One region of the Leptolyngbya sp. 7M genome, then DNA from elsewhere that is predicted to be linked to it. Evidence: riboswitches for the same ligand, from Rfam matches in the RefSeq annotation. Region 1 holds a riboswitch; each other region holds the start of a gene.
The links. A riboswitch is a leader RNA that binds a small molecule or an ion and turns the genes downstream of it on or off. The one in region 1 is predicted to bind cobalamin.
Positions count from the first base shown of each region.

Region 1 (5,166 bases):
ATTGTAAACTGGGCAATACAGCCTCCTAAACAACACCTGAATTTAATTATTGAAGATTTGCCACCCGAAGCAATGGATCCGGGTACCGCTTGGTACAGCCTAAATCTGGTTCATACCATCAAACCACAGCAGGTACTAACAGCAAGGGGCTGCAATATGTCGTTTCGGCGCGCTCTGTTTGAACAGCACAGTCTCTGGTTTGACGAACGCTTTCAAGGCAGCGCAGTCCGCGAAGAATCTGACTTTTGCTTGCGCATCCGCAAAACCGGTTACAAAATTTGGTATGACCCAACAGCCCATCTGGTTCATTTGGGCGAAGAATCAGGAGGTTGCCACGATATTAGTACGCGCTCCTTCAAATACCAAATCACGTTCTATCACAACAACTTCTTGATGGGCCTAAAAAATTTGACCCCTACTCAATTTTTGCGTTTATCCACTGACTTATTCGATTGCCAGGTTTTGGGGCATCCACCTTGCTGTAAAAGTGGCTCGCCGCTTAGTATCATTAGTCGCGCTATCTTTTATATTCTAGGTTGTTTGGCAGCCGTCAAAACCTTGCTGAGTTCGCTATGGAATGACGGCCAGCGCTATACTCAACTCGACCAAATGGTCGGCGATATGTAAGGGGTGCTAGTGTCAGTTCAAGTTAGTACTGCATTTGCGCATTGTAGGCCGGCAATTGCTCAGCCTGCTCTTTACTTAGACCCGTAGCATATACGCGACGCTGGTCTTGGTCAATTCGTGCCCGGTCTGCCGAAAGCAGAACTTCTCTGCCCGAAGGATTGGTTCCTAGATCAACCACGATGTACTGAATTTGACCCATGTCATCCACCAACGCATTGGTTACAGTACCAATCTTTTCTTCGGTTTTGCTAGCCAACATGCCAGCTATTAAGTCAGAATACACGCCAAATCCGCTAATTCTGTAGCTACCCGGCTGACGATTTGAATTCAGATCATATTCATCAATTGTTTTCAAAGCCATAACATGTACCTCAAAATATCTTCAATGTGATTGTCAGACAGCAGATTCAATTTCGATAGGCTCTACTCCATGCCTAGTCCAGTGCAGTCCAGTGCAGTCCAGTGCAGTAATGTTGCACTTTACTAAAACCTTACCCCGGCTATGTCTCAAAAATCATCACTCAAAAGGTCGGAGAGCCACTACTCCTTTGGCAGTAGTTAGCTTGGTAACACCTTACATATTTGGAGTGAACGTATTCAGGCTGCACGTATTCAGACTAAGCCATGACCCTTGAAATGTTTCTCGTGACTTTATCGTGACTTTATCGTGACCTTATCCTGCCTTTATTGCTTTAACTTTATCTATGAAATCATTGCGAGTTCTGCAAATTGTTCCATCCCTATCTTTGGTCTACGGTGGCCCCAGCCAAATGGTATTGGGGCTATCAAAAAGTCTGGCAGCACAAGCCATTGATGTGACTATTCTGACCACTGATGCCAACGGCGATACGGGCCAGGCTCCACTCAATGTGCCGCTCGATCGAGCGGTACTCCAAGATGGGTATCGGATTCGTTATTTTCGCTGTTCACCATTTCGTCGCTATAAGTTTTCGCCGCTTTTACTAAACTGGCTTGCTAACCATGCTCACGAATATGATATCGCTCATATTCATGCCTTATTCTCACCAGTTAGTAGTGCAGCAGCGGCAATCGCTCGTTGGAAGAAATTGCCTTATATTCTGCGGCCCTTAGGCACCCTTGATCCAGCCGACTTACAAAAGAAAAAACAGCTCAAACGACTTTATGCAGCTCTGATAGAACGCCCCAATCTAGCAGGAGCAGCAGCAGTGCATTTTACTAGCGATCAGGAAGCAAAGGTATCTGAACGGTTCGGCACCGTAACCCGTGACGTTGTGCTGCCTTTGGGCGTCGAGCTGCCAAATATAGCCGAACCTATCCAGAAGAACCAGATCCGCTCACAGTTGGGTCTGCCCCTAGATCAGCCACTAGTTTTGTTCATGTCGCGCATTGATCCAAAGAAGGGGTTAGATCTGTTGCTACCAGCATTGGTGCAGCTATTGGCAGAAGGAGTGGAGTTTCATTTCGTATTAGCAGGGGCCAATCCACAGGATCCAAACTATGAGAATCAGATTCGTGCCCAGATTCAGGCTTCGCCTTTAGCACACTGTACTACCATGACTGGCTTTGTGACTGGAGCTGCTAAGGCCCAGCTCTTGCAGGCAGCCGATTTGTTTGTGTTGCCGTCCTATTACGAAAATTTTGGCATTGCAGTAGCAGAGGCAATGGCCGCAGGAGTGCCTGTGATTGTTTCCGATCAGGTTCATATTTGGCAGGAGATTGCGCAAGCTGAAGCGGGCTGGATCTGTACCTGTGAGGTTGATTTCTTAATCCAGCAGTTGAGATTTGCTCTCGCTGATCCAGCTAGTCGGATCGAGCGGGGAGCCAACGCCCAAACCCACGCCCTGACGCATTATAGCTGGCAGGCGATCGGACAACAGATGATTCAAGTTTACAAATCTGTTTTGGATCGTTCCCAGTGCGCCCGCTAGCGTGGCAGGGTGAACCAAAAGCGCGAGCCGTGGCCCACTTCGCTTTCTACACCAATCTTGCCGCCATGAGCCGTGATGATTTGTTGACAGAGGCAGAGACCAACGCCGATACCCGTCAACTGCCGATCTGGTCCTGCGCCCAGTTTGAGATCAAACAGCCGTTCTCGCTGCGACTGACTAATCCCTTTGCCATTGTCTGCCACAATAAAACGCAACCACTGCGGTTCTGGTTTGACCTCAACTGTAATGTGCACTCCAGGCAGATTGTGCTTCACCGCATTGAGCAAGAGTTGCTGGAACACTCGTCTAAGCTGTTCCCCATCTGCCATCACTGGAGGCAACTTGTCTAGTGCCAGCTCTAGCGTGGCTTGGTTGCGCTCCAGTAACGGTTTGAGGTCGGTCGCGACCGTTTGCAGCAGTTCCTGTACTTGCATCGGCTCTGGCTGGAGTACTACTCCTTCGGTACGATTGGTGTAAGCTTCGAGCAGGGCATTCAACTTACAGAGCTGGGTTTCGCCCGATTGGGTCATTCGCTCTAGCAAGGAGCGAGGAATCGAAATTTCATCACCTGGATGTTGCTGGAAATTTTTCAAAACCATCAGCGTTCCCATAATCGTTGTCCGTAAATCATGGGCAATCGCATGTAGAAAAACATCCTGTAATTCATTCATGTCTTCTAGCTTTTGATCGAGTCCAGTGAGAGATTGAAAGCGCTCTGGGATTAAGCCAAGCCGAACTGTCCAATCCAACACATGATCGTAGAGGGTGGTATCTCCAATACCAATGCGATCAATCCCGGCTTCGAGTTGTGTTTTCCAGTTCGCAAATTCAACGTCTCGAACCGTTTGCAGCAAGCTTTCGGCATCAGATTTACTGCTCCAAAAGGCTTCTAATGCCTTTTTAACCTCACGATTTCTACCAATGCGGGGATACCCCAGCGTTGCAGTTTGAATAGTCATAGCTGTAGCGTTCTAAATTCTGTAGATAAACATGAAAGATTAGCTGTCCCCAGATTGGAAACAGTCCATAACCAAACATCTTGAGGACGCTAGCCACAAATACCAGCACAACGACAGGCTATCTCTACTCAGATAGCCTCGCCAGATGTTATCCTCTCGTTCAACTCAGAACGCTACAACCTTAAAATTCTGGCAGAAAGCCAATTGCAAAAACTTGAAGTTTTCATCATCCGTACCTCGCAGATGTTTATGTAACGGGTTGACAACTCGGCGGGCATTCTGACTCAGAGAGTTGCGTCTCTCCTCACAGCTGCGGGACAGCGGCAGATTCGCACTGCACTTTCCCCCTTGCGTCTGATGGCTGCTCCCCACCAGAACCGAATGAGTAACTAAACCATAACACAATCAGGGTGTTATGACACATTCTGAATTTCAGGTTTAGTTAAATCAGCGAACTGCTCATAGCAGTGTGCCTCAGTACCATACAGGAAGTAGATCAACCGCAGGGGTGGTATCGCTTGCGAAGAATTGCTTCAGTTTTTCACCCACTTCCTATATAATGAGAATGATTATCATTTTTATGGATAGCTTGCTGCTAGAACAGTATGCCGCCTGTCTCCCAACCCTTGCCTGCCTCCCTTGAGCGAATTGTCCAGCGGTTCCAACAGATTACGGAACCGAAGCGGCGCTATGAGTACTTGCTTTGCTTTGCCAAGCGCCTGCCGCCATTTCCCGATGAGCAAAAGGTGGCAGAACATAAAGTTCCTGGTTGTGTGTCTCAAGTGTATGTAACTGCCAGTTTGGAGCAGGGCAAGGTGATCTTTCAGGGCGATTCCGACGCTCAACTAACCAAGGGATTAGTGGGGCTGTTGGTTGAAGGATTGAACGGGTTAGCTCCCGCAGAAATCATCCAGTTAAAGCCCGATTTCATTCAGCGAACTGGGCTGGATATCAGCCTGACTCCTTCTCGTGCCAATGGTTTTTACAATATTTTTCAAACCATGCAACGGAAAGCACTGGTCTATCATCTGGCTGAGACTTACTTGCAAACTTAAGGAGTCATTATGTCCAACCCAGTCATGCAAGTTTATCCAGAATCGGTGAATGTCCCTCAGCGTGTCATGCCCGTTACCATCATCACAGGCTTTTTGGGCAGCGGCAAAACCACGCTGCTCAATCATATTCTGAACAATCGCCATGAGTTAAAGATTGCTGTAATTGTGAATGAGTTTGGTGACATTGATATCGATTCACAACTGCTAGTTTCTGTAGATGAAAACATGGTGCAACTGGGCAATGGCTGTATTTGTTGCACCATCAATCAAAGCCTGGTTGATACTGTGTATGAAATGGTCGATCGCCATGACTCAGTTGATTACATTGTGGTTGAAACCACCGGAATTGCTGATCCTTTGCCGATCATGTTGAGCTTTATCAGTACAGAATTGCGAGATGTCACGCGACTGGATTCAGTACTGACGGTCATCGATGCTGAGTCCTTTACACCCAGTCATTATGACAGTGAAGCCGCACTCAACCAACTCATCTTTGGGGACATCATTCTCTTAAATAAGACCGATCTGGTTTCTCCTCAAATCGTGGATGGGTTGGAAGATTATATTCGCTCGATTAAGCCAGGCGCTCGAATCATCTCGACCCAATATGGGGAG
Region 1 is NZ_CP070897.1:3,210,943-3,216,108, reverse strand. It holds gene JVX88_RS15935 (hypothetical protein) at 73-627, shown strand; gene JVX88_RS15930 (PRC-barrel domain-containing protein) at 650-988, opposite strand; gene hpsP (hormogonium polysaccharide biosynthesis glycosyltransferase HpsP) at 1,332-2,537, shown strand; gene JVX88_RS15920 (sensor histidine kinase) at 2,534-3,496, opposite strand; cobalamin riboswitch at 3,748-3,893, opposite strand; gene JVX88_RS15915 (SufE family protein) at 4,102-4,551, shown strand; gene JVX88_RS15910 (CobW family GTP-binding protein) at 4,561-5,166, shown strand, end outside.

Region 2 (5,166 bases), 2.7 Mb from region 1:
GTGCCTTTATCCTTTGGTGTGGTATCAGACAGTCCTCGTCCTTGATCACTCGTCGGCTTTCCGATCTTGGGCAAGTTCGGGACGTTCATCTTGATTTGGCCAAATACCGTCTGGCTGACGGTGAAATGGACCATTGAAATTAGAGTTATAAGTATTAATTTTTGCATTTTTCGTTACTCCTTGGTTTCCTCGCTCTCTAGACCTGGCAAGCTCCAGGTTTCCAAAATGATCTTTTAACTCCAATAATTCTGTGGAAGTTAGACCAGCCACGGTGCCAATCCGGTTCAAGTTTGATCACACCGTAAATGTGATCCATGTCGCTATTATCAAAAGCCCGCAGCTTCGCGAAACTTTCGGGCAGCGTTATCGTCATAACCCTTCCCCTCGTATTTTTTATTACCCTGCCTTCATACTTCGCTGGTTCAATGGTCCCGTCGATCGCGAGGACCCCAATTTTATCTATCTTCGGCATATGAAACTTCTCTCCCATTTCAGCGACAATTTACGTCCTTCAATATTGAACTTCGCATTCCTTCACCGACCTTAAGTTCGGATCGGAAGAATTGCCACGGCCGGCCTGAGGAGCTATGGCAAAAGAATTGACAAGTCGTCCGGCCAAGTCAGAAGACGTTAAATTCGTGGAACTTGCGCGGAGTTGCGGTTAGAATGCGGTTATAGATTGATTAGAAATTTGTTAGAGAAGCGTAAGTGATTGTAGGAGAATATGTTATATAGGTTCGGCGAATTTCTTCTCTGCCCAGAAGAGAAGGTTTTATGGCACGGCAAGAGGCACATCCAGCTCACACCGAAGATGTATGAGTTATTGTTGGCATTCCTTGAAAAGCCCGGAAAGATCCTTGAGAAAGAATATCTTCTTCGCACTGTTTGGCCGAATAGCTTTGTATAGGATGGCAATATCTCTTTAACGTCAGACAGTTGAGAAAAGTCTTGAATGACAGTGCGCAAGCCCCAACGTACATTGAGACGCTGCCCAGGCGTGGCTATCGCTTCATCGCAGACGTCAAACGGGTGATCGAAGAAGTAGATACTAAAAATTATATCAATGTTTAGATGAACCTCAACTGAGGGTTCTATTAGATCTCAGCGATGATGAAGTGAACGAGGTCTCCGGTATATCCGTTTCACCTAGCGGAAACAGTATATCGATAGTGTTGGGATCTTGGAGACACGATGCGATCTTGTTAAGCGGGATCAGATAGGTTGATACGGAAATGAAAAAGGCCGCCAATGGAGCGATCGATAGGCGGCCTTATTAGATCAGCAGTTAATAAGCTCTCTATTTCCGATCTTTGAAACTTTCAAACAGTTCAGTATGTCGGCTTGTGAGTGGGATCATGCGGCCATTGATGAACATATGTTTGATATTCGTGCGGGGATCGAGAATATCACCGTCCGTAACGACGATATTTGCCATCTTCCCGACCTCGATCGAACCCACTTTATCAGCGATCCCAAGTATTTGGGCAGGATAGATGGTTACTGATTTTAGCGCCTCTTCACGCGGGAGGCCGTAAGCACCCGCAAGACCGGCGTGATAGGGAAGGTCTCTTGCTTCCGCGCCGATATCGCCTGTCGAAATAGCAAATTGAACGCCGGCCGAGTGCAGCTTTGCCGGCCCCGCAAAAAGATAGTCGTATTCATCATCATCGCGGACCGGGAGGCTGTAAATATGCGTAAAAATGACCGGCACATTAGCCGACTTAAGCTCGTTTGCGACCTTGAAGGCTTCCTGACCACCGACAAGAATGCCCTTAACCTTCATATCCGCGATAAATCTCAGGACCGCACGGATATCACGTTCACGTTCGGCCGTAAATACTATCGGCTTCTCACCGCGGACGTAAGGAACCATTGCCTCTAGTGCAAGATCGGTTTTCGGCATCGGAATGGATTTGTCCTTTGCATAGGCGTCCATTGCCCGTCCGTAGTTCAATGCATCAGCAAACTGCTTTTTAAGTGTTTCGACAGCAGTATCACGGCGGCGTATCGCCTCATTTAGATCGACCTGCGGCCCGCCAAATCCGCCGAAACCGCCACCAAATCCGCCGCCTTGTGCGACTCGTGGGAAATTAATGACCAAAGCTGCTTCGCGAACAATAGCCATCTCACCTTGTGTTGAACCATTAAGGTTGATGATCGTTCCTTGACCAGCGATAACACCACCGCGCGGCGCAGACATAACAGTAGTTATGCCATTTACACGTGTTACGTTTATGTGCGAGGAGTGAGGATTTACTGCAAGAAAAGCTTTCGCATTGGCATTGTTTGGTGCGATCTCGGCAATGTCAACGGTCGCACATTTGTTCCATAGGTTGTCTCTCCGCGAAAACGGCCAAGCCCGAGCCCGCCAATCGCACCGGCGATCTGTCCGTGCCAACCTGTTCGCGGATCGGGCGTAACAAAATTAACTGTGCCCCCGATAGAATTTGTTCCATAAATCGACGACCCCGAACCTCTTAACACCTCGACGCGTGAAACGCTGGTCAGGGTGATATCGCTCAGGAATGGTGATGCGTCTCCTGTGATCGCGGCCGAATCGCGAAGCCGCACGCCGTCGATCAAGATCGCGGTGTCCTGATTGCGCAGCCCGCGTGTCTTTACTGAAGCGGTCCGGCCAAATCCGCCCAATTGCTGCACGCGAAAACCTGGCATCAGGCGCAGCGAATCAACAAGTGTAATGTCTGCCCGCTCACGCAGCTGCTGTCCGCTAATCGTATTAACGGTCTTTGAGACCTCGTCGATCGGCTGCGGCAGATCCGCCGAAACTGTAACAGTTTCCCTAATGGTCTCCGGAGTTGGTGAAGGTGTTGGGGCCGGGTCGGCCTGTGCTGAAACGCCGCTAGCAAGAAGCAGCGCAAAGATGAATGTAAAAGTGATCTTCATATTGTCCTCTTCTGCCCACACGCAGAATGGTTCCGTGCCAAGACAAACGAGCAAAGTTCCCGACTTTAACGGTTGCGTGGGCAGCGCCGGATTTGCACCGGTCTTCCTTTGTGTCGAATGCCGATCAAAATACGTTCGTTACCCGAACGTTCCCGCTTGCCGGATTTATATCCAGCAATGTGTTTACACCAAAAACTTCCCTAATGTTCGGTCCTGTCAATACATCCGTTGCCGCTCCGGCGACATAGATAGTCCCTTGTTTCAACAGCAGTAGCTTATTGGCGAATTCCGCAGCCAGATTCAAGTCATGTGTGATGACGACTGCTGAATAGTCTTCGGAATCACACCTTTCGCGAACTAGCCGAAACATCATTGCCTGATGCCGCAGGTCGAGATTAGCCGTCGGTTCATCGAGCAACAGTATCTTTGCATCGGTCGCTATAGCACGCGCCAAAACCACACGCTGCCGCTCACCGCCTGAAAGTTCATTCATCAGCCGCGAACCGAAATCCGCAAGATCGCATTCGGATAGGGCTCTCTTTGCCGATTCAATATCGTCTTCCGATTCCCAACCGAATGCCGAGCCGCTCGCGAACCTGCCAGACAAAACGAACTCGAGGACCGTTACCGGAAACTTGGTCTCGTTCTCCTGCGCAACCACCGCGATCCGCTTTGCTATCTCGCGCCGCGAATATGTTCCAAGCGGCTTTTCGTCAAGCAAGATATCGCCCTCGGCCACAGGAAGTATTCCGTTTAGGGCTTTGATCAGCGTGGTTTTTCCCGCACCGTTCGGCCCAAGCAGCGCGATCATTTCACCTTCGCGCATATCAAAAGAAATATTGCTCAGCACATCGCACGGGCCGTATCGTATTGTGATGTCCTTGACTGAAAGCATACGTATTAACGGCGCAGTAAATAAATGAACAACGGTGCTCCTATCAACGCAGTTATTGCACCGACGGGCAATTCTCTAGGAGCGATCGCCGTCCGCGCAACGGTATCCGCCAAAACCACGAATATCGCTCCAGAAATCGCAGACATCGGAACGACCAGCCGATTATCGCTGCCGACCGCAAGCCGCACGAGATGAGGAACTATCAATCCGACATATCCGACCGAGCCGCTCGCTGCGACTGCGGTCCCGACCAAGACGCTTGCCACCGTGAATATGGTGATGCGAACTCGGCCAACCTCCACCCCAAAATCAAATGCGTCGCGTTCGCCGATCATCATTAGGTTAAGAGCACGAGCCTGAGTTGAAAGTACAACCGTTCCAACGGTAGCCGCCGCAAGCGTCATATAGAATCCATCGTAGGTCGCCTGCGACAGATCACCGAGCAGCCAGAATGTGTAACCTCGCAGGCGAGCCGCATCAAGCAAACTTGTCAGCAAAACGATGATCGACGAGAGAAAAGTTGTAACGATCACGCCAGACAAGACCAAGCGCTCCACGTTCATTCCCGCGCGGCTTTTTGCCATCTGATAGACGGCAAAGGTCGCAATTATCGCACCGGCAAAGGCGAGTAACGGACGAGCCCAAGCAAGCCCATCCAGAAAAACAAATGCCAGCAATGTCCCCAATGCCGCTCCGTTCGAAACGCCAAGGAGATAGGGCTCGGCCAACGGATTCCTTAGCAAAGCCTGCAGTGAGGCTCCCGCAATCGCCAAACTTGCTCCGACACACGCCCCCAGCAATACGCGGGGCAGCCGAATATCGAATAAGATCGCTCGCCCCTGCTCCGTCATTTCAAATACCGAGACACGCTCGCTTCCAAGCAGAATGGCTGAAACCAACGTCACCACCAACGCCGCGATCAAACCAAACCAAAATGTTTCTTTTTTCTTCAAAAGCTGGCTGCCCGAAGCTTTTCGTAAATTTCTACTTATTCAAAAACCCGGCGATCTGTTCGAGCGCATCGGCCAAACGCGGGCCCGGCCGTGACAGGATGTCTGCGTTGACGCGAATTATTCTTCCATTCTTTACGGCCTTTGAATTGCTGAAAACAGTATTCGGCTCGCGGTTATCGTCGCTGTCCGACAGAACTATCACATCAGGATCCATTGCTAACGCTGTTTCCTTGCTGATCTTTGGATACCCGCCAGTGATATCCTTCGTCAGCGAAATGCCGCCGGCGAGCTCGACTAGCTCTGTCATGAACGAATCACTGCCGATGGTGAACAAAGGCTCGTTCGATATCTGAAGGAACACCTTTGGCCGCTCGGCTTGTTTGACCGTGCTTTCTACATTCTTTTGGCGCTGTT
Region 2 is NZ_CP070897.1:500,639-505,804, forward strand. It holds gene JVX88_RS02440 (hypothetical protein) at 1-167, opposite strand, end outside; gene JVX88_RS02445 (hypothetical protein) at 197-472, opposite strand; gene JVX88_RS40390 (transcriptional regulator) at 725-907, shown strand; gene JVX88_RS40395 (hypothetical protein) at 949-1,071, shown strand; gene JVX88_RS02460 (amidohydrolase family protein) at 1,298-2,200, opposite strand; gene JVX88_RS02465 (TonB-dependent receptor plug domain-containing protein) at 2,254-2,904, opposite strand; cobalamin riboswitch at 2,936-3,065, opposite strand; gene JVX88_RS02470 (ABC transporter ATP-binding protein) at 3,029-3,799, opposite strand; gene JVX88_RS02475 (FecCD family ABC transporter permease) at 3,805-4,752, opposite strand; gene JVX88_RS02480 (ABC transporter substrate-binding protein) at 4,784-5,166, opposite strand, start outside.
Region 2: another riboswitch for cobalamin. It lies ahead of JVX88_RS02465 (TonB-dependent receptor plug domain-containing protein); the one in region 1 lies ahead of JVX88_RS15920 (sensor histidine kinase).

Region 3 (5,166 bases), 150 kb from region 1:
TATCCGTTAGAAACCTCTGGTGAATTAGCACAGCGGATTATTGCCGATACTGCCATGAAGGCGGCTGGAGCTGGTCTAGTCACGAACGTTATACCGCCTGCTGCGATTAGTCTGTTGGCCCTTGATATTGCGGCGGTAACTGCTCTACAGGCCGATATGGTCTATCGAATTGCGGCAGTATACGGGTTTTCGCTACATGAGCCAACCCGACGCGGCGAAGTTTTAGCGATTTGGGGTTTATCCACCGGGGGATCAGGCGTGCTCAAGACCGGGTTGAGCTTGGTTGAAGCGATTCCGCTGGTTGGAGCGGGCATTGGGATTGCCAGTAACGCTGTGTTGATCTACTCCTTGGGACAAATTGCCTATCGGTTTTATGAAGCGAAGCAAGCAGCCCTTGCCAAGTCAGCTCAATCCAAACCAGAGGATGTAGTCAGTCACTCTGATACTCCGGTTTGATAGGCAAAGCGAATAAATTTATTGCAATCGTATATTGCAATCGTAAAGCCTGGTGAATTCAGATGCCCGTTATCCCGCATTGGTGGTATGGTGGTACTGCATTGAGATCGGCTCTGGTGGGGAACAGCCATCAGACGTAAGGGGGAAAATCTGGTGCAAGTCCGGTACTGTCCCGCAGCTGTGAAGGAAGGTGCAAGTAACTTTCCCAGTCAGAATGCCCGCCGATTTGATTCACCGTCTCTCATCTGCGAGGTATAGATGATTTTGACTTCTGCCTTACTTGCTAGTAACAAAATTCAAATCTGGCCTGTCTTACGGCCAGGGCATCGCTGCACCATCTCGTTTCCGATTTTTTTTGCGCCAATCCACGAGTAATAGAGCCAGTGCTCTATTGAGCGATTACTTGCTGGCGGCTTTTGGGCTGACAAATTTGGCTGCGATTAGTAAAGCGCGATGGGTAAATGAGTTATTCAGCATAGTTCACGAATCTATAATCCTAGACGATGCAAGCTAATCAAGCAGCATACACTTGCGTGTGTGCACAAGCATTCTGCCTGCCGCTAACGAAAAATTGCTAACAATTTGCTTGATATCCGCCGCTTGATGATCTGTTATTAGCTCTAGCCAGCCACTCGGATTGTTCAAGTTGATGCAGCAATGAAAATCAACTCAAAATTAATCCAAAATCAATTAGAAATTACACCTAGTTATCAGTTTTGTTTGTTCAATATCATCAACTATGACTCACCATACTTTGTTTGTTTGCACTCTTTGCCGATTTTCTAAAACCAATCAGCCACAGCCTGAATCGCATGGTGCTGGACTGAGTGGGGGTGAACAGCTATTCAACCAGATCACGGCAGCAGTAAACGATTGTGATTGGCATGAGCGCATTCAGATTCAACCAGTGCGCTGTATGGGCGTCTGTAGTCGCTCCTGTGTGGTGGCATTTGCGGCAGCTGAGAAACTGACCTTCATCTTTAGTGACCTGTCGCCTCAGCAATCAATTCCAGAGCTGATGCAGTTTGGTCGCCAATATACTCACCATCCAACCGGCAATGTTCCCTATGGAGAGCGGCCCGCCGCCATGAAACGCGGACTAGTAGCAGTATTACCGCCGGTACCGCCCGGTTGACCTAAACAAGCTAAAAGTTGCTCTATTACCTACAAACATCGCACCGGAAACGAGCAGGATGCCTGCACTAGCACTATCTTTACCTCATTGGGTTGAATGACTGATCGTTTCCCTAGCCACATTCCCTAGCAAGCGGCAGTGGTACACTAGCAACCTCACTAGTAGGTCGTCGCTTAGGTGGTCGCTGTGCCCGTAAAAGCCAATAACAAGCGGCCGTTTGGATTATCGGTGGCTTTCTCTTCATCTATTTTCTGATCGGTATGGTCGGTTTGCAGCGATTCGGCATCGACCATGGCGGCCTGATGGGAACGATCGCGGCAAATGAGGCAAACGACCGCTACGAGCGGGCAATGGCCTGGGCGACCGGAATTAACGACCGCGGAGAAGAAAACATGCCGGCCGGTGAACGTATCTTCAATGCGAATTGGGACGATTTCCCGAAGCTGTTCTTTTATAACCAGAAGCACAGCTATGTTTACGGGCTTGATCCGAATTATCTTTACTCAAAAGATCCCGATCTGTATAAGTTGCTGACGGAGATAACCGAGGGGAAGATGGATGAGGCCGGGCCGGCGATCCGTGATCGCTTCGGTGCGAACTATGTTTTTGCGGATGCTCGTGAGAATGAAACGATGATCGCAAAACTGCTTGATACCGGCTGGGCGGACATCGTTTACGAAGACGATGAGGCAAGGATCTTGAGGATCAGAGCCATTAAAGGGCAGCCTCCGGCAGTCGATGACGAACCGGAGACCGAGGAAGAAAAACGAATCCTTGATGAAGAGGAACGTCGCTCAAATGCTAATATCCCAGTGGAAGATCCCGACGTTAACGACGAGAACCAGGATCCTAAATGATCTTTAGGCATATTATCTTAGGAATTGCGTTTATCGCAGCCTTTAGCTCTACAGGGTGCGGACCGAATCAGCGCATAATCCGATCCGGCGAGGAAAATCCGCCCGCAAATGTATTCGAACAGAAAGTAGAACCGGCCAGAACCAGTTTTGAAACTGATCTCGGATCAATGCGGACCGCAGGCTTTGAGGCTATCTACGTGATCCGTCGAAAAGACGACGGCCCATTCGACGCCGATGATAAGCGGTATCTTGCCGCCAACATCCCAAGCGAGGTTAACCGTCGTGAGATCTCTGACGAGGGCAAAGCGTTGATCATTGGTACGAACTTCGTACTAACGTCAGAGATCCTGTCTGCGGTCCGCCAGCGTTTTGATGTTCAGGATGTTTCGGTTGGACAGCAAACATCGGGAATAGATCTTAAGAACGAGGATCGGGTTCGGTAGCATTTGCCAGGTAATTGCATAGAGGGCAGACAGATGGACGAAAAGGAAGGATCACCTATTAGTTCAGAAGAGCCGACGATAGCGGTGCCAGAAGGTACGTTGCGTCCGAAACGGCCTTTGATCGATAGTTCATGGCCCTCGGTCGGGGCTGTTGTCAGAATAGTTGTCGTAACGCTTATCCTTCTTTTCATCGCCAATCGGCTTGAGGTGATCATCACATCGTTAACCTACCTTTTCTTCCTTTTGGTTATCGCCATCTTTCTTGCCTATCTGATCGATCCATTGGTAAAGCTTATCCGGCTGCCGTTCAAATCGCGCGGACTTGAACGCGTTATGCCGCGTTCGCTGGCCATCGTATTGGCATTCATTTTAGTTTTCGGGTTGTTAGGCACCGGTATCTCTTACATTGCACCGCGTGTTGTGCAGCAGGGGAAAGAGCTTGGTGAGAGCCTGCCTGCCTTTGCGATTTCAGCAAGGCAGACACTGAACGATCTGAATCGGCGATTCGACCGTCTTCGTATCCCAGAAGAGTTCCAATCACGGATAAGTGATCAGGCAGCTATGATCGGCCAGCAAGTTACAGCCGCATTCGGCAATGCGGTTATAAATGCTGTTACGTATATGCCGTTTCTGGTCGTCGTCCCGTTTCTAACGTTTTTTTTGCTAAAGGACATAAACTCCATCAGGCTTGCGGTATTAAGATTTTTCCCCGCCGGACGTTTGCGCGTTCGTGCGGATGCAGTGATGCAGGACATAAATTCAACGCTTGCGGCCTACACACGCGCGCAACTGATCTCGTGCGTCCTGATCGGAACTATTTGCACGATCGGATTCTACTTTCTTGGATTAAGATATGCCCTGCTTTTGGGCATATTAGCAGGCATTTTTGAATTTGTCCCACTGCTCGGCCCACTTTCAATAGGCATTATTGCGACAACAACAGCTGCTTTCGGACAGGATCCGTGGAGGGCCTTGTATGTAGCGATATTTCTTATCGCGCTCAGGATATTTCACGACTATGTTACTTATCCGCGAATTGTCCGAGGTGGACTGCATCTGCATCCGCTGCTCATAATCCTTTCAGTCTTGGCTGGTGAACAGGTAGCCGGTATTCCCGGCGTATTCGTCGCAATACCTTTAGTTGCACTTTTTACGGTTATCTATCGGCACGTGCTTGAACATCGCGGAACGCGAACGCTTTTTGACGGAATAGGCCAGGACACGACTTCGACGACTGCGGAGGAAAATTACTGATGTCCCCGCTTGCCTGGCTTGTAATTTTTTTCGTTTTACTCTTGCTGATCTGTCTTCTGGTTTACGTGTTGGTCGTTCGTGCTTTTTATTGGGGCGACAAAAAGGAGCCTCCCTCTAAGAATAAGAAGGAGTAATTATCCTGACAAACGCATCCATTTCATTGATCTTCGGGGTGGTTTCGACAACGAAGACGGGAAGATCAAATCTTATCTTTTCAAGTTTCACCGCGTCCTTTGCAGTGGTCAAAAGAAAACGCGCTCCGGAGTCTTGAGCGTTTGATCCAAGATCAATGGCGTCCGATTGCCGGTAGGCTTTATGGTCGCCATAGTTTCGATGGCCAACGACATTAAATCCCTCTTCCTTAAGCATAGTCAAAAAACTCTCCGGGTTACCTAGGCCGCAGAAGACAAAAGCCGACGTAACTGCTTGGCGATCTTCATCGTTATCTGGCGTGAGGCGGTCCGCCAAAAAGTCTTCGAGTTTCGTGATCTTATGCAGATGCGTTTCCAGTTCAAATATCGGTGCATCGCTGTTCATGTTTCGAAGGCCTGTCTTGATCGCGTCAACCTTCTCTCGGGAAACAAGGTTCATTCGCGTCAGTACGATCGCATTGGCCCGCGAGAGACCTCTTAAAGATTCGCGCAAACTGCCCGCCGGGAAGATTCTGCCGTCGCCGTATGGGTTGAGATCCGTCGCGAACTTCCACACCGCAAACATCGCATGTTCGTTCGATGGCCTCCACTTCGTTCATTCGCTCTATGTTATCTGCTCCTGATCTCCTGCCTGATCCGCTGAGCAGTCTCTAAGACTTCAGGTCGCGTTTGCGGGACAAAAAGCCGGCCGCCAGATTCCTTCGCGATCTTATCGAGCAGCTTCGTCTCAACTTTTTGTTCGGCGATTCCCATTATATAGACCGCGATGTTCTCATTCTTTAGCTTAGCAACCAGATCCGGGAGCTTTACTCGACTGGCACGTTCGTCTCCATCAGAGATCAGAATGAGGTACCTCCCTTGTACATTCT
Region 3 is NZ_CP070897.1:3,358,297-3,363,462, reverse strand. It holds gene JVX88_RS16725 (EcsC family protein) at 1-456, shown strand, start outside; cobalamin riboswitch at 548-697, shown strand; gene JVX88_RS16720 (DUF1636 family protein) at 1,196-1,591, shown strand; gene JVX88_RS16715 (hypothetical protein) at 1,852-2,448, shown strand; gene JVX88_RS16710 (hypothetical protein) at 2,445-2,891, shown strand; gene JVX88_RS16705 (AI-2E family transporter) at 2,925-4,145, shown strand; gene JVX88_RS16700 (tetraacyldisaccharide 4'-kinase) at 4,260-4,862, opposite strand; gene JVX88_RS16695 (vWA domain-containing protein) at 4,907-5,166, opposite strand, start outside.
Region 3: another riboswitch for cobalamin. It lies ahead of JVX88_RS16720 (DUF1636 family protein); the one in region 1 lies ahead of JVX88_RS15920 (sensor histidine kinase).

Region 4 (5,166 bases), 1.6 Mb from region 1:
AGGGCTTAGGTAGAATTTGCAGATAATCAATGATTTCAGCCAGTGTGTCCGAATGGCGAGAGCTTTCCTGGCGAATATCCAGATGGGCTAGATTAAATCCGTAGATCTCCACCTGGCAGATCAGTGTTTCCAGTTCTCGGCTCTGTAGGCCAGTTTCCTTCAGGTTGCGCTGAATCAGCTTCAGTTCGTCCAAAAACTCCTTGCCGGACCGATAGACCAGAGCGGGATTAATTTCTGGCACTTCAAACTGGGGATAGTCGCCGTTATAGAGCTGGAGGCTGCGATCTCGCGTATTTTCTAACCGTCTCTGAATGTAAGCCAGCTTCAGGCGGTAGGGTTCTTGGCGATAGCGGATCGCCAACTGCTCGTAGATATCGGGCATCTGCACCTGGTCTTGCTCCAACGATTCCAGCAGATCGGGCAGCACATCACTCCAGTGCAGAGACATGCTCAACAAGTTGATCAGGTTGTGCACCGAGTTAATATACTTGCCCAAAACCAAATTGCGCTGGTAACAGGCGGTTTTCCAAGTGACTTCTGGCGTTACCGAGGGGTTACCATCGCGGTCGGCACCAACCCAAGAGCCGAACTTGCAGAAATTGTGCTGCGGCGGACGCAGACCTGGGAAGGTCGTGTGGAGCGAACGACAAAACCGCTGATAGAGCTGGGGGATGGCGTCAAATAAGACCTCATGGAAATAGTGCAGCGCGTAGTCTACCTCGTCCAAAACCGTGGGCTTAAACTGGTGCAGCTCATCGGTCCGCCACCATAGTCGAATCTCGTCCATCAGCTGGTCGCGCAAATCTTCGGTTTCCCACGAGGATGAAAGTCCTAGCGCTCGCAGACTTTCTTCAGCGGCATCCAGTTGACGCAAGATTTTAGCGACTCGGCGCTGTTTATCGCGAATTGTGTGACTCCACCAGAAGCCTTTACGAGAGTCATGATGATCGGTGGGCTGATCGGAGTACAGGTGATGATGACGATGCAAACCAATCCACCAGATTGGTCCCTTTTGCAAGGATAGGGTGCCACAGAAAACAAGAATGTACTCTAACCATTTCGGAACTTTGAAGCTACGGTGAGCCACGAGGCGATGCCATCCGAGAGTAACGCCTAGTGCTCCTGTGATCCAATAGAGTAACAATGCCACAGCCACTCCTGTCCAGCTAAAAAATTGAGGAAAGAATGCCAGCAATGACGTTAAATGAAGTACAGTGTGAACGATAATATTACTCCAATTATATTTTGGTTTTGCGGGAACTGCAGCAGTCATGGTTTAACCTCAATTCATACGACGTTTGTAACAAACCGCAACCCCGATCGACGAAGCCAATCACTTGAGTTGAAAGCGGTATAGGAATGTTCTCTAACTTCCTTCACTGCACCCTGCATTACCATCTGATCACTTTTGATCAAATTCATCCACTGAAACTAAGCGACTTGCCGCTGGGGAACTAGCACTACAACAGACCATTCAACCATCGACTCAGCCGGGCTAACGCTCAGTTGGTTCTTACGCTATTCGCCTCGGAGGCATTAAACCAGGTTGAAACTCTGGCCAGCGACGCAACACTTGTTCGCAGCAGTCTACAGGAGAAATCTTCAGATTTTGCAGCAGACTGCAATCTACTTCATCATTGCCATTGACCAGAGCCACAATTGCTCGCATGGGATCATAGGTTTCGATTGTCTCCAGCAGAGCATCAACCACGTCTTCCTCCAGATCCAGTCTGCGTAAGTAGTTTGCAGCTCGGCACCGAGGAATAAAAGCCGGTCTAAACGCTACCAGATCAAGGCTCCAGTCAATAGCTGGATGAAGAGCGTCTATGATCTCACAGACCACCATACCCCGTCCAGCATTCAAGTATTCATTCCAAGCTATGTATCCAATGATTAAAATATTTTGTCGAATAAACGAACCTTGCCAGTGACTGACATACCCAGGCCAGACACCATTGCTGTATTGCATGCTTGCTCTCCCATGCCAGATTTTCTGCGTTCACTCTATCTCTAAAGAACGAGAATTCCTGTTTCTCGTATCGTTCTTTGCACATAACATACGTCGCACGTCGCACGTTCTTTCGCGAGTTTCTCCGTACGCTCAAGCCCTAATTCTAGTCACGTGTCCAGCAGATGCCTCAATTTCTATACCATGCTCTAATTACAATTCTATGCTGCTTATCAACAGAGACTGGAAGCTGATGCAGATCTAAATCAGAGCGTTTACAACTAATTAATTCTAGGAGAGCCAAGTTCACCATCATCCGTACCTCGCAGATGAAAAACAACAGGAAACGAACCACTTGACGTATTGAATCAATGCATTAGATCAATACACCGAAGTGCGTTGGCGCTATTGGCGAGCATCCTGACTTACGATTTCAAATCGAGAATAGATTTTGGATCGCGCTGATGCAGCTAATCAAAAATCATCCATCTCGCATCGCTTACAGTTGCGGGACAGTGTCGGATTTGCACCGAGCTTTCCCCCTTACGTCTGATGGCTGCTCCCCACCAGAACCAATAGGCTATTTGCAGATTAACACACCCAATGCTTAACAGCCCACTATCTTAGATTAATGAGACTGAATGGCATATCAGCCAGCTTTGGGAACTAACTTTGAAACCAAGCTGCCAGCGCTAGGGCTAACCCATCAGCCGCATCATCGGGACGGGGAATTTTTATCAAGATTCAACTCTCGGGCTACGGCTTGCTGCACCTCCTGCTTGCCAGCATTGCCATACCCGGTCAGGGCCTGTTTCACCTATTCACAGGCGCTTTTGCAGCTAATCGTCCCAACGGCGACATCCTCACCCTGACTCACGATCTGACTAGCGATACTGTGTTTCTCCGACGCACCAACTTGGGCCCGGTTACGCTGAAGGTTGATACCGTCGAACGGTTTGAAATTAACGGTGTTGAAGGCAATGATACCCTCACGGTGGGTAGTTTAATCGGCTCTGGGGTTTCTTCGATTCGCTTCTCTGGTGGATCTGGCAACGACTTCCTGGATGCGCGGGATAACGGTAGGGCCACGATGAATATCTTTGGTGATTTTGGCAACGATAATCTACTAGCAGGCAATCAGAGCGATACGATGGAGGGCGGCGCAGGCAGCGACAATCTGTTCGGCAACAATGGCAATGACGTTTTGCTAGGTGTGAATTCGGGCGACTTTGTCAATCCGGGGCGTGGTGAGATCGATACTCTGATCGGTGGTGCAGCAAGAGATCGATTCGTCTTAGGCGATCGGGCTGGTGGTCGGGCGCGAGTTTTTTATGACGATGGCAATAATGACTTTGACGGCGGCAACGACATCAGGACAGGCATGGATGGCGTCAGCGATTTCGCCCACATTGTAGATTTCGTTTCCGGTCTGGATATAATTCAACTGGTTGGAGCACCAAATGAGTATGTAATTCGGGATCTTGATCCTCGCGGTCCACTCAGTCGAGGTACAGTTGCTCAAGATGTGGGAATTTTCAGGCCGCGTCCGAATCTGTTTGCACCCGATGAGCTGATTGCGATTGTGCAGGATGTTGGCAGTGGTACGCTCAATCTCAATAATAGAAACCAGTTCGTCTTTGTTTAGATGCATTATAAAAATGTAATCTGAACGTCTCCTAAACAACTTTAGTTTGTGTCTCCTTGATGTCCTCTGATCTTGCCAGAATTTATCTGCGGGATCAGAGTTTTCTTTTTGAGATTGGAACGTACCCAAGAGTGGTATATCTTTCTACTTTAAAGTATATTTGTAATTTTCTAACTTTCGCTTACTGGCAACTTCAACTTTAAATCCTAGATTAGATTCATGGTTGAACAAAAGCTTGATTCGAAGTAAAGACAAAAGATTCATTCAATTGACTATTTTCGAATAAGAATAAAGTAATTTTTCAATCAAACGCAAACAAAATCACTGATTTATTTTAAAAAGGACGAACGAACGATGGCTCTCATTAATGGATCGGACTTAAACGACAATATTACTGGTGATCGTTCAGGAGTTGCTGAAAGAGATATCATCAACGGGTTGACAGGCGATGATACCTTAAGTGGTTTAGGTGGGAACGATTCCCTCAACGGGGGTGACGGGATTGATATCTTAATCGGCGGCGAGGGTGATGACTTTTTGGCTGGTAATCGCGGAGACGACCGCATGTTTGCTGGCGATGGCAACGACCGCATGTTCTGGATCGATGGTGATGGCAGTGATGTGATGCTCGGTGGCGCAGGAAGTGATACGGTCGAGTTCGTAGGCTCTGCTAAAGCAGGTGACACCTTAACCCTAGAGCAAGGTGCTGGAAATGACAGTGTACGCCTCAGCCGCACCAATCTGGTTCCGATCACACTGAACATTTTTGAGGTCGAAACCATTAATATTGCTGGTGTCGAAGGCAGAGACACTCTGTTTATTGGCAGACTTGGCGAAACCTCACTGTCTAAAATCAACTTCTCTGGCGGAGCAGGCGATGACTTACTGAGTGTTAGCAATAACCCTATGCCTCAGATAGATGCTAGAGGTGATTCAGGCAACGACAACCTGTTTGGTGGCAACCAGAACGACATCCTGAACGGGGGGTCAGGCAATGATGCTTTGTTTGGCGGCGGTGGCAATGACAGTAGTGGCTTGGGGCGTGTTGGCTGGGGCTTGAGTGGCCTCGGCCCTACTGGGAACTGAAGCTGCTAAATTCAAATTGCTCGCTAAAGTGGAAATAGCTTCGACTCTGGAAATAGAATCATCAGGCCGAAACGTACCGTCCGGATAACCCTGCATAAACCCCATTTCGGCAGCTTCTTCAATGGCTGGGGCTGCCCAGTAATCGGTTGGTACATCCTCGTAGACACTACCGCTTTCCAGTTGTCGTTCTGACTCTTGATTAAAGGACTGTCGAACCATTGCTGCAAACTCATCTCGTGCTACCGGATTTTCTGGTCGGAAGGTGCCATCTAGATAACCGGCAATAATATCCTGTGCGGCCAAAGTTTCGATAAAGGGCTGCGCCCAATGGTTTTGAATATCTGGAAAGGGAGCTGTCTGATTTTGACTAGGGGCAGCTTGATCCGGAGCAGCAAGAACGCGGTCGCAGAGAGGTAGAATTGTAGCGGCTCCAGCTACCGATCCAGCGATTAAACCTGGAATTAATAGAGCTTTACTGGTCAATGCA
Region 4 is NZ_CP070897.1:4,814,042-4,819,207, forward strand. It holds gene JVX88_RS24845 (phosphoenolpyruvate carboxylase) at 1-1,150, opposite strand, end outside; gene JVX88_RS24850 (hypothetical protein) at 1,514-1,969, opposite strand; cobalamin riboswitch at 2,341-2,540, opposite strand; gene JVX88_RS43285 (hypothetical protein) at 2,712-3,593, shown strand; gene JVX88_RS24865 (calcium-binding protein) at 3,948-4,679, shown strand; gene JVX88_RS24870 (S-layer homology domain-containing protein) at 4,581-5,166, opposite strand, start outside.
Region 4: another riboswitch for cobalamin. It lies ahead of JVX88_RS24850 (hypothetical protein); the one in region 1 lies ahead of JVX88_RS15920 (sensor histidine kinase).